Regions from separate parts of the Anaerobacillus sp. ABD4_527 genome, predicted to be linked through region 2. Evidence: predicted binding sites of a transcription regulator. Region 2 holds the regulator's gene; each other region holds the start of a gene.
The links. Region 2 encodes CtsR, which represses protease genes until heat stress. Its sites were predicted from a motif close to ATGGTCAATAAAGGTCAAACA; they were not measured.
Positions count from the first base shown of each region.

Region 1: a site for CtsR is predicted at 1,485-1,505, ahead of ACXAHI_RS17185 (ATP-dependent Clp protease ATP-binding subunit). Genes of this name have one in related genera too.
Region 3: a site for CtsR is predicted at 1,714-1,734, ahead of clpP (ATP-dependent Clp endopeptidase proteolytic subunit ClpP). Genes of this name have one in related genera too.

Region 1 covers NZ_JBSWXZ010000003.1:33,007-37,297, reverse strand. The annotation lists gene mnmH (tRNA 2-selenouridine(34) synthase MnmH) at 1-823, shown strand, start outside; gene ACXAHI_RS17190 (hypothetical protein) at 786-1,250, opposite strand; gene ACXAHI_RS17185 (ATP-dependent Clp protease ATP-binding subunit) at 1,588-3,699, shown strand.
Region 2 covers NZ_JBSWXZ010000007.1:3-4,293, reverse strand. The annotation lists gene clpC (ATP-dependent protease ATP-binding subunit ClpC) at 1-457, opposite strand, end outside; gene ACXAHI_RS19520 (protein arginine kinase) at 454-1,548, opposite strand; gene ACXAHI_RS19515 (UvrB/UvrC motif-containing protein) at 1,548-2,081, opposite strand; gene ACXAHI_RS19510 (CtsR family transcriptional regulator) at 2,111-2,575, opposite strand; gene ACXAHI_RS19505 (MgtC/SapB family protein) at 2,720-3,433, opposite strand.
Region 3 covers NZ_JBSWXZ010000001.1:1,837,783-1,842,073, reverse strand. The annotation lists gene whiA (DNA-binding protein WhiA) at 1-257, shown strand, start outside; gene ACXAHI_RS09605 (HPr family phosphocarrier protein) at 460-717, shown strand; gene clpP (ATP-dependent Clp endopeptidase proteolytic subunit ClpP) at 1,069-1,653, opposite strand; gene ACXAHI_RS09595 (YhjD family protein) at 1,819-2,205, opposite strand; tRNA gene ACXAHI_RS09590 (tRNA-Arg) at 2,343-2,421, opposite strand; gene ACXAHI_RS09585 (hypothetical protein) at 2,617-3,003, shown strand; gene ACXAHI_RS09580 (S8 family serine peptidase) at 3,325-4,291, shown strand, end outside.

The DNA.
Region 1 (4,291 bases), on a different contig from region 2:
TCTATCAAAAGGACAGGAGTTTGTCGTTTACTGTTGGAGAGGTGGTATGAGGAGTAGAAGCCTTACTGTGATTTTTGAGATGATGGGGCTGCCATGTCGTCAACTTGTTGGTGGCATTCGTTCATATCGTCAAAATGTCACGAGAATACTTGAAAAACATGCTAAACGAAACGTAACTTTTCTTATAGTGGAAGGGTTTACTGGGACATCTAAGACAGACATTTTACATTATTTAAAAAACAAAGGCTACCCAGTCATTGATCTTGAAGGCTTAGCTGCACATAGAGGATCAGTCTTCGGAAGAGTGAATTTACCTGCAAGAAGCCAAAAGGAGTTTGAAGCGAAGCTTTCTCAACGGTTAAATGAAATAGGGGAGACGGATTATTATGTAATTGAGTCTGAAAGTAAGCGACTTGGGAACATTATCGTTCCGGACTTTATCTTTGAAGGCAAACAAAAAGGGACGCGCATACATGTTCACGCCCCGCTTTCTTATCGAATAAAAACCATTCTAGATACATATCATCCCGAACAGAATAGAGAGAAAATAGTAAAGGGCATCCAAAGAATCGAGAAACGTCTGCCAGATAATGAACGACGTTATATATCCCTCGCATTTGAGGAAAAGAATTATGAAGCAGTCGTCGAAAGCCTTTTGTTGAATTATTACGATCCTAGGTACACTCATAAGGCGACAGAGAATGTAGGTGAGGTTATAAATGTTCACTATGAGTCTCTTGATGAAGGATGCCAACTTGTCCAGAATGAAGTGGAGCGTCTAGTGTCTAAGCTTCGATTAGAAGGCGAGAAAGTTTCGCTTTAATTGATTTTCTCTGCTCTTTACCTGGTTCATTATTGTATTGTTCAATTAGATCATCGATTCGTTTGAAATACAGGTGGCTGATCCACGCTACATAGTTCTTATAAATAGAAGAAGTTAGGAATTTCACTAGCATGTTATCTTCTGGACCAAAATAATACGTTTTATCATCGAAAAAAGTAGAAAATCGACTGAACGATAGCTTTGTATAAGAGTTGTCCAAATCATAACGGAATTTATTCAGTACATCAGGAATTAAACGAATGGCAAAGACATCATCGTTATCAAACATTTCTTTAGGAGTAGGTAGGATAAGGTACGGGTAATCACAGTCATCCAGGGCAATGAAGAAATCATTAGGTGATTCATGACAGGTAGGGACGCGCTTGACGGTCGTTTCAACTATCAATTGATAGACTGAATCATTCATTGGTATTCCTCCCTTTATAATCTATCACCATTGTTGCCAGACTAGTAAACTTGTATACCCTTTGTCGAAAAGTAGTTTAATACAATCTATTAACCAACCCTCAAAAAAATTCCTTTATTTCAAATATTACATTTTTTTAGCTGCGATACAATTGTCGCGGCTTTTTTTATAAGAACAGATTAGAAAATGCATAACACTTGAAAGTCAAAGATAGTCAGATTATAATATGGTTACAAGGTCAAATATAGTCAAAGTCAAAATAACTGCATTGACCTTAACCAATACATGTAACGTACTAAAATATAACGCTTATATAAATTTTAAGGGAGGCCATCATATGCTTTGTGAAAAATGTAATCAAAATTCAGCAACTGTTCAGTTGAATGTTCAAATCAACCATTCTAAAAAACGTGTTCATCTGTGCAACTCTTGCTATGCAAATGTGATGAATGGTCAGACAACACCTTCATCAAACGGTCACTTTGATGATTTCTTTCAATCATTTATGAATCAATCAGGTCAAACTCAACCTCGTGAACAAACCGATAGTGGGAACGGTGGTTTACTTGATGATTTAGGAAAGAACCTAACAGATGCTGCAAAAGCAGGATTGATCGATCCAGTTATCGGAAGAGATCAAGAAGTAGCACGGGTCATCGAAACACTAAATCGTCGAAACAAAAACAACCCTGTCCTAATCGGTGAACCAGGTGTAGGGAAAACAGCGATTGCCGAAGGACTTGCACTTCGCATTTCTGAAGGGAACGTTCCTTCAAAACTACAAAACAAAGAGATCTATTTGTTAGATGTCGCATCTCTCGTTTCAAACACAGGTATTCGAGGTCAGTTCGAGGAGAGAATGAAACAGTTGATTTCTGAACTTCAAGCAAAAAAGAATGTCATTCTCTTTATCGACGAGATTCATTTGATCGTAGGAGCTGGTTCAGCAGAAGGCTCGATGGATGCAGGAAACATCTTGAAACCTGCACTCGCTAGAGGTGAGCTTCAATTGATCGGTGCTACAACGCTGAAAGAGTATCGCCAAATTGAAAAGGATGCAGCGCTCGAAAGACGTTTTCAACCAGTAATGGTTAACGAACCTTCGATTGAGGAAGCTATTCAAATTCTAGAAGGCCTAAAACCGAGGTACGAAGATTATCATGAAGTGACATTCTCTGAAGAAGCCATAAAAGCTTGTGTCACATTATCAAATCGCTACATTCAAGATCGTTTCTTACCCGATAAAGCGATAGACTTAATGGATGAAGCTGGTGCAAAAAGAAACTTAACGATTACCACTTCTAATCATGATGAAATACAAAAGAGGCTCGAACAAATCGCAGTAGATAAGAAGAAGGCGACGAGTGAAGAAAATTATGAAGTAGCTGCAAAGCTTCGTGATGAGGAAACAAAGCTTGAAAAGAAACTAGAAGAATCCTTAAATGCAAACGATCAAGCGGAAGCTTCTGTTGACATACAAGATATTCAACAACTCATCGAAAGTAAAACTGGTATTCCAGTACAAAAGCTTCAAGAAGATGAGCAAATGAAGATGAAGAATTTTGCTGAACAGCTTAATGCTAAAGTTATTGGGCAAGAGGATGCTGTTCATAAGGTCGCAAAAGCAATTCGAAGAAGTCGCGCAGGTCTGAAGCGTAAGAACAGACCGATCGGTTCATTTCTATTCGTAGGGCCTACTGGTGTCGGTAAAACAGAATTATCCAAATCTCTAGCTGAGGAACTTTTTGGAGATCGAGATGCGATGGTTCGACTCGATATGAGTGAATACATGGAAAAGCACTCTGTTTCTAAACTAATCGGCTCACCACCAGGGTATGTAGGTCATGATGAGGCAGGGCAACTGACAGAACGTGTACGCCGTAAGCCTTATAGCATTCTATTGATCGATGAAGTTGAAAAAGCACACCCAGATGTTCAAAATATGTTCCTACAAATCTTAGACGATGGTCGATTGACGGATAGCCAGGGAAGAACAGTGAGCTTTAAAGATACTGTGATCATCATGACGAGCAACGCAGGAAGTACAGAACGACGTATAACAGTAGGATTTGAATCCGCTGATAGTTATACCGATGTGATGGAAAGCCTAGGCTCATACTTTAGACCTGAATTTCTCAATCGTTTTGATTCGATCGTATCCTTTAAGTCACTTGAGAAAGAAAGTCTTGTATCAATCGTTGACTTGATGATCGATGAGTTAAAAGGAAGTCTAACTGAGCAGCAAATTACCCTCGAGGTCACAGATGAAGCTAAATCGAAGCTTGCTGAGCTTGGATACAATCCACAGTTCGGTGCTCGCCCACTACGAAGAGTAATCGAAGAACATGTAGAAGATGGAATTGCTGATCTACTTGTTGACGAAGGCGATGTAACGTCAGTGAAAGTAGAGGTAATTGAAGATAAGATCACAGTGAAAAATGCTTCGTAAGTTATATTTTTAGAAAGCCACTCAATTGGGTGGCTTTCAGTTTGTTGAAAAAAATCTTAAGAATTTGCTAACAAAATAGAGGTGATTTCCGCTCCAGTATGCTCGCTTTCCGCGGGGCGGGCGGTGAGCTTCCTCGTCGCTAACGCTCCTGTGGGATCTCCCCTGTCCCGCATGTCCCGCAGGAGTCGAGCATCCTTCCGCTCCAATCTGCGTTATTACGATGAATAAAAATAAATCACTTCAAAATGATGAGCTGAAACGTTTGTTATCATCAGAGATAAGAAAGTATAACTTTGATTGATTGTATTCAAGCTCCTACGGCATAGGGAGCATATCATCTAGGTTTATCAAAGAAAGCTACACAATTGTGTGGCTTTCTTTTTTTGTTAGAAAATAGAAAATATAGGGAATAGAAAAGCTAGCTGGTTTTCTGATTTTCGATTAGTCGAATTAACTCGAAAAACAGAGAATGCCGACTTCTTTTGTCGTAATTTGGCTAAAATTCAGAATATTAGTTAAAAAGTCATCGCATATCTGCTACGTTAGAGAGGGAAGTTCAGGAAGATTTCTCTACTATATGAAAAAAGGAGCG
Region 2 (4,291 bases):
GATGACTAGATGAAGAACTTTCATTGCTTCCTAAAAGTTGAAGAACTTGCTGACGAGCTTTATTCAAGCTAACACCAAGGTTGTTGAGCACTCTTGCTGCTACGCCCTCACCTTCGCGAATTAAACCTAATAGGATATGCTCTGTGCCAACATAAGAATGGCTTAGCTTACGTGCTTCATCCATCGATAGTTCGATTACTTTCTTAGCACGAGGTGTGTAGTGAATAGACTGGACAGAATCTTGCCCTCTACCAATCAGCTTTTCTACTTCTTTCTGAATCTTTTCTGAGCCAAGACCAAGAGCAGTCAATGCCTTAGCAGCAATTCCTTCGCCTTCACGAATCAAGCCTAATAGGATATGTTCAGTCCCGACATTGTTATGACCAAGACGAATCGCTTCTTCCTGTGCTAATGCGAGCACTTTTTGAGCACGCTCTGTAAATCGTCCAAACATCATCGTTCATCACCCTCCGATTTCTTCGTTTGTTTTTCTAGTTCAAGTCTCTCTCTAATTAATGTGGCTCGTTTAATATCACGTTCTGCAGGATTAAGGCTTGCACCTGCATATTGCTGAAGAAAACCTGGTTGAGTTAGAATTACTAGCTCGTTAAGAATTGATTTAGAGATACCAGCTACAAGACCGATATCGATTCCTAACCGAACATTTGAAAGACACTTCGCAGCTTCCTTCGATTGAATGATTCTGCTATTCTCAAGAGTTCCAAGAGAACGATAGATTCTGTCTTCCAATTCAATTCTTGAATTATCTAGCAACATCCTTCTTGCTGATCGTTCTTTTTCAATGACTTGCATCACTACGCCCTGGAGGTCCTCAATAATATCATTCTCGGTCTTACCTAATGTAATCTGGTTTGATATTTGAAAAATGTTCCCTTGAGCTTCACTTCCTTCACCGTAGCTCCCTCTAACAACAAGACCTAGCTGGTTGATTGCAGGTATGATGTGATTTAGCTGCTGTGTTAACACTAAAGCAGGTAGATGCATCATAACAGATGCCCTCATTCCAGTGCCAACATTCGTTGGACAGCTCGTTAAATATCCTTTTCGCTTATCAAACGCATAATCTACCTTACTCTCAATCCAGTCATCCAAAGCATTCGCGAGGTTTAAGGCTTCTTTCAATCTAAACCCTGCTTCAAGGCACTGAATACGAAAATGATCTTCTTCATTTATCATTATGCTGATCGTTTCATTCTCGCTAAGTAAGACTGCTCCATTTTTTGATTGTTCTACAAGATTTGGGCTAACCAAATGTTTTTCTACAAGAACTCTTTTCTGTGTAGGCCTAAGCGATTCAATCTCGATCAGTTCAAGCTTCCCAATTTCTTCGTTCGGAGCTTCATTAAATTTCTCCTTAATGCTTTCTAGAACCTCTAAATTTTGCTGCCCGTTAGAAAGAACCGGAAAAACATAATTCTTCAAATTTCGTGCAAATCTTATTCTACTACTCATGACAATATCTGAATCTGGTCCTTCATCTTGCATCCATGGACTAACAGCTTCACTGATAAAACGCTGAAGTGACATCATTCTCCCCCTTCCGACGCTTTATGTTCGAGGGATCGAATTAAATCTCTCGTTTCAGCAGCTTTTTCAAATTCCTCCTGCTGAATGTATTCTTGCATTTTACTGCGAAGATTTTGTACCTTACGTTCAATCTCAATCGCTGCTCCAGCACGTTTTGGTAATTTGCCAGAATGAACGGTATTACCACCATGTACCTTTCTAAGTATTGGATCAAGATTCTCTGAGAACGTAGTGTAGCATTCTGAACAACCAAATCGACCGATTTGTGTGAATTGCTGATACGTTAATCCACATTTCGGGCAACTTTGCCGTTCTCTATTGTAAATAGGGTGTGAAGAACTTTCGCTTAACGGTGTTTCAAAATTTAATAACCCCGATAATAAGTTATGGATAGAAAAATGGTTAGTGCCTGGCTCAACCTCACCTTTTTCTTTGGCACACACTTCACAAATATGGAACTCTGTTTTTTGTCCATTGACTATCTTAGTGAAGTGGAGCGTAGCAGGACGCTCACCACATTCCTGGCACGTCATAGGGCAACCCTCCTATTTGTACACAAATGCTATTGCTTATATTTTAGTGATGTAAGCATTGCACGCAGCATATTAGCTCTAAGGTGATCTCTCAGCGGCAACTCTATCGTAATGACTGTTCGATCGAGAACACTTAGCATTAACTTCGCTTCTCGTGCTGAAATAACCTCTTCTTCTAACAGCCTTAGAATAATATTTTCAGATACCGCCTGTGGCACTTGGGTCTTAATCATATTCAGCATGTCATCTATTAAATCTGCATGCGTCTCAGGCTTCACTTTTAATATTCTTATATAACCGCCTCCACCCCTTTTACTTTCCACAATATATCCTTTTTCAATCGTAAAGCGGGTGTTGATTACATAATTAATTTGAGAAGGAACACATTGAAACTTATCAGCAATTTCACTTCTTTTTATCTCAACAGCATCTCTACCTTCTACCATTAAGATTTTCTTAATGTATGCTTCAATTACATCGGAAACATTCCGCACATCGCTGCCTCCCTTCCGTCCCCAAACTGACTTTGACTATATTTGACGTTAAGTATATTATAACGCTTTTCAAATGGATTGGAAAGTAACATGTCTCTTCAATTCTTTGCTTGAACCTTACCATCATTCCCAAATATATGGCATTCATTCCTTGCAATTTATCCTTTTTATCTCCTCGATTTCTTTAAGGTGATCGACTAGTGTTGAGAGTTTCGTTGCATTATTTGTATTCACTAGGATTGAATACGTATAGATTTTCTTATCTCCCTCATACTGCGCTTTTTTTGGATCATCCGTTTTCATTTCTAGAACACTTATATCCATTTCCTCTATCTTTTCTATAACAGATTTTAGCGAAAACCCCTCCTCAACAAAGAGATTCACCCAATGCTGTGACTTAGAAAGGTAGAGCTTCTCAATCTTGCTTAAGAAAACAAGGCTCAAAACAACGATTGATGTAGTCAATATCGCCTCATAGATCATTCCTACTCCGACGACTAACCCTATCCCAGCAACTACCCAAATCGATGCTGCAGTTGTTAGCCCTCTCACCGTCCAACCGTTTGCTAATATAGTTCCAGCACCTAAAAACCCTATACCACTTATGACATATGAGGGTATACGAGAAGGGTCAAAGTTAATATTAGCGTGAGTCTCATTATATTCTTCAAAACCATATAGAGATAATAGCATCATCAAACACGCTCCAACCCCAACAAGAATGTGAGTCCGAAAACCTGCTGGGTGCCTTTTAAACTCTCTCTCGATACCTATAACTCCACTTAATACTGCTGCGATCAAAATCCGTATCGATATCGTATCGAAATTGTCTGCTAGTGTAATGTCGAATACTTCCATGATAGATCCCTTTCTCTGTTTTCTTTTGATGTATTTTACCCTTCTATTAATGAAGTTTAACGTGGAATGTATTGATTGTTGCTTCGAACTGGGAGAGATTAGAAAGGATGCAATGGGTTTGTTTTAGGGTAGAATGCTGGAGTGGATTATTTGCGCTTTTGGGAAGGATATCAGCGGAAAATTCATTTTTTCTCTGTCGTTTGGTTTTATTAGCGAAGCGTTGTTTGTAACGATTGATTTGGTAAAAGCACATTCAGATAAGACCTTCTTAGGGCGGGAATCCGGGGGATATTCGCGAAATTTTCATTTTATCCGCGATAATCCTGATATATCCGCGCTTTTCAATTCATATCCGCGAAATCTAGCCATTTATCCGCGATTCTGAGAATATATCCGCGAAACCCCTTTTCAGGAACCCCTGATGACTCAACTCCACATTTAGACAAAACAAAAAAAGCCAGAGCTCTATGCTCTGACTTCTCACTTGCCTAGCGACGTCCTACTCTTGCAGGGGGAGAGCCCCCAACTACCATCGGCGCGCGAGCTTAACTTCCGTGTTCTCATACGGGGCGCGATAAGCGGCGAACTTCTTCGTCAGCTGCGCGATGCTGGATCCTCATAGATCTCCGAATATCTACTCCGGTCCAGCCTCACTTGCTTCCTCGAATTTCTTGCTTCTCCCACCCCTACGAAGCTTTCGAAGATGTTCTTGTTTGTCTTCTCAATGAAGGTACTCACCTTACGGTCCAACGATACAAACCAAAACCATACAAAAAAGCCAGAGCTCAATGCTCTGACTTCTCATTTGCCTAGCGACGTCCTACTCTTGCAGGGGGAGAGCCCCCAACTACCATCGGC
Region 3 (4,291 bases), on a different contig from region 2:
ATCTAAATAAAACAGTTGGTGCTGCATTCCGACAGGTTGAAAACATTCGCTTTATACAAAATGAAGTTGGGTTAGATATCCTACCTGATAAATTGAGAGAAATTGCTGAACTTCGAGTGAAGCATCAGGATGTTACCCTTAAGGAACTTGGAGAGATGTTGACTGGTGGTGCGATCAGTAAGTCGGGAATCAACCACAGGCTTCGAAAGATCGATCAGTTAGCTGAAAAGCTCCGTGCAGGAAAGCCAATAACATAAGCAGAAATAAGAGCCTGCGCAAGTAGTGCGGGCTTGATTTTCTACTATTCTAGGCCTTGAGAACATAGCGTTGGGACGTTTAGAAGTCTTAATAAATGGAATGCTGTTGGTAAGTACGTAGCAAATCTATAACAAACACATATACTTATTTTTTTCATCAATAAAGATAGCGCTTTCTTATAAATAAAGGAGGAATGGAAAAGTGGTTCAAAAAGAAGTAGTCGTAACGTTGGATACAGGATTACAAGCAAGACCTGCAGCACTTTTTGTTCAAGAGGCAAATCGATTTAATTCAGATATTTTTCTAGAAAAAGACGGTAAAAAGGTAAATGCGAAGAGTATCATGGGAATCATGAGCCTTGCGGTGGGCTCTGGCTCTTCTGTTGTCTTAACAGTAGATGGAAACGACGAAGAAGATGCTGTTTCATCTCTTGTGGACTTCATTCAAAAAGAAGACTAAAGAAAAAAGGTTGCCATCAGGGCAACCTTTCAGCTTGTCGGGAAACCTATGTACATATTCGGTTCTCCCAACGCCGTAGTCGATTGCACGCTTTCCGCGGACGAACGTCCAAGCCCGAGGTGAAACCCACACCCCGGTCTCGGCCGCCCGTTCTACCGCAGGAGTCCGCGATCGTCTCTCCTACTTTGAAGAGAATAAATCCAAAAAAACACTCCGTCTCAATGGTTTAACAGACGAACATGGGACTTCTGTTCCATTTACCAATCAACGTTTATTGAAAATGGAATTCATCGTAACATCGAGACTTTCTCTACAATCAAAAAGGTTGCCATCACGGCAACCTTTTTTTATTTATGCTTTTTTCTCCATAACTTCGTCGATCAAGCCGTATTCTTTTGCTTCAAGAGCTTCCATGAAACGGTCACGATCCGTATCGCGTTCGATCGTATCGAGAGGCTGACCAGTACGCTCTGCAAGAATTTTGTTGAGCTTTTCGCGCATTTGAATGATACGCTTCGCATGAATTTCGATATCAGAAGCCTGACCTTGTGTACCACCGAGTGGTTGGTGAATCATGACTTCACTATTTGGAAGTGCATAACGTTTACCAGGCTCACCAGCCGCTAGTAGGAACGCTCCCATTGAAGCAGCCATTCCGATACAGATTGTAGATACTTTCGGTTTAATGAACTGCATTGTATCATAGATTGCCATTCCAGCTGTGATTGATCCACCTGGACTATTAATATAAAGAGAGATATCTTTATCTGGATCTTCTGCAGCTAGGAAAAGAAGCTGAGCTACAACTGCGTTCGATACGTTGTCGTCGATTGCAGTTCCAAGCATGATAATGCGGTCCTTGAGAAGACGAGAGTAGATGTCATATGCTCTTTCACCGCGGTTTGTTTGTTCGATAACCGTTGGAATTAATACCATAATAAAATTCCTCCCTTTTATTCATTCAAATATGTAGTTCTGTAGGTTCATCATACCGAAAAGGTCAATATAGGTCAAATAAAGTGCTGTTCTTTTTGACTATTAATTTTTTCGCCAGCACATGGATGGTTCTACATATCTCCATTTTCCCCGCTGACAACCGTTTTAAACAGAACGAATCTGTCTTTTTTTAAATCGGTGATCGTTTAAAAAGTAACCCGCAATTCTTCTTTCAACAAGGTTTCTAATTTGGACGGACGTGTACCGATACGTTTGGTTGTATCCACGGCAATAGACAGTATAGATGACGATATCTTCCTTTGTATCCTGAACTGAAGTTTTGATGTGTTGCTTATGAAGGACTGATTTTGCTTCTTTTAAATCTGTGGAAGCGAGAGTGAAAGCTTGATTGATCAGTTCCAAATAAGGGCGTGGAAGCTTCATCTTAGAACGATGAACCCATGCAGCATCGAGCTCCAGTACCTTTTTAACATAAGGAAGCAATAAATAATCCCGAACAGCACTTGCTTCCTCTTTACTTAATCGGAACATGATCTTCACCGCCTGTAAGAACGTATGTTTGGTTTTACAATACTATGAGACGAATGAGACGTCAAGAACCCCATTCTATAAAGGGGAAGACGCAAAAAAACCCTTTTCGGAATGAAAAGGGGTTGTAATTATGTAGTTGGCGCGCCCGGAGGGATTCGAACCCCCGACAGACGTGGTACCGGAAACCACCGCTCTATCCTACTGAGCTACGGGCGCATATTAAACGACGATAAACCCTCGCCAGCACTGCGTTTACATAACGCTAACCTTTTCAGCAGTTGGGACGGTGTACCGGAAAAAGACCCGGTGCTAGCCGTTTATTGCGGACATATTAACGTCGCAGTGACACGCTCAATTATACGATAGAGTGGTAGTCGTTGCAACCGGTATTTATAGGCTTCGTATCAGAATATGAAGAACGAACAACTGCGCCAAATGTTCTATAACCACGCCGGAGGAGTTGCGCGTGACGTTGAAGCACGTCCGAAGTTTTATTCCGGAGGTCTTCCGTCGCAAGCTATGACGCCTCCACCGATGCACAACGAGATCGTTATACGCGCGCTGATGAACGTAATGATCTTGACGGAGGCGCAGCAGGGACAATTGTTCCGTTTGCTTTCGTCCTACACTCCGGCAGGCAACGGCGGAGGGATGAACGAAACGGACGTCGATCGCCTCATCACCGCGCTACAACCTGCGGGCGACAAGCCGGTAAACGTTACAGGCGGACATCAAAGGTATGTTCCGGTTTGTAGAAGAACGCGGCGGCAAGGAAACGGACATGAATTCGTATTTTAACGGAAGGAGGTAACGCCATCGAAGCCGCTTGATAATTTCCCCATTTAATACGCGAAACGGAACGATGCTCGACATGGCGGACGACTTCGGCGTCCTTACGCATAGCTTTCGCGTGAGCGCGCCACTGCCGTCGATACAGTCGGAGCAGGTCGACGGTCAGGACGGGTTATGTACGACGGATGAGCAAGACGTGTTTTATATGGAATCTGTGTGACAAATCGAACTGGCATTGCTTTTTTTGACATATTTTTTGAAAATATTTGAAGGAGTTACCAACTCTCTTGTTGAATAGAGTCATCAGATGAGTTGGGAGGAATAATAGTGGAATATATTTTGAAGCTTAATAGAAGGCTTACTGATGAAATGGTTTTGGACCTTGAAAAAGAAAACATTCGTTTAGACTATGTTTTTGAACATTTTCCATTAGTTTGTGTTAATATGAATCATGTTAGTCAAGTTCAGAAATTGGACTTCGTGCATGAAGTTGATTTGAATGATATGTATGAAGTACAAAATTTCAGCACATTCCCAAATATAAGAGTCAATAAATTAAAGGCGCAGTCATACACTGGCAGTAACACTTCTGTTGCTATCATCGACAGCGGCATGACACCCATAAGTGGTGTGGACATCAATTCCCATGAAGTTTGTTCGAAATCTACAAACTCGAACGATGCTATGATAGATGGCGAACTACACGGGACTGTTGTAGGTGCTGTTGTTAAAAACATTGCTCCGTGGACCAATATAATAAATGTCAAAGTTGCTGATGATAATGGCAATATTGACAAAAAGTCTATATTAAAAGCCCTGGAATTTGTTTATACTAATAAAATCTACATTGCTAATATGTCGCTTGGTAAAAAAGGTACTTGTGATGATAAGTGTCTTGTTTGTCAAACTGTAAACCAGTTAAGAAAAGAGGGGTTCATGGTTGTTGCCTCAATCGGCAACTGGGGAGAAAAGGGAAAAGGGATTACTGCTTGTCCTGGAAACGCAAAGAATGCGTACACAGTAGGCGCGGTAGACGTGAATAAAAAACTAGCCCCATATAGTAGCACTGCCTTAGATGGAGTATCCAAACCAGACATACTAGCCCCTGGAATGTGCAATGTAGATGGAAAACAATACTATGGGACTTCGTTTGCTGCACCTGTTATCAGTGGTGTAATTGCTGCTTTATCTCAGAAGTTTGACTGTGAGTATATAGTGGAAACTATAAATGAGACTGCTCATGATCTTGGATTACCTAAAAACGAGCAGGGCAATGGGCTAATTAGTATTGAAG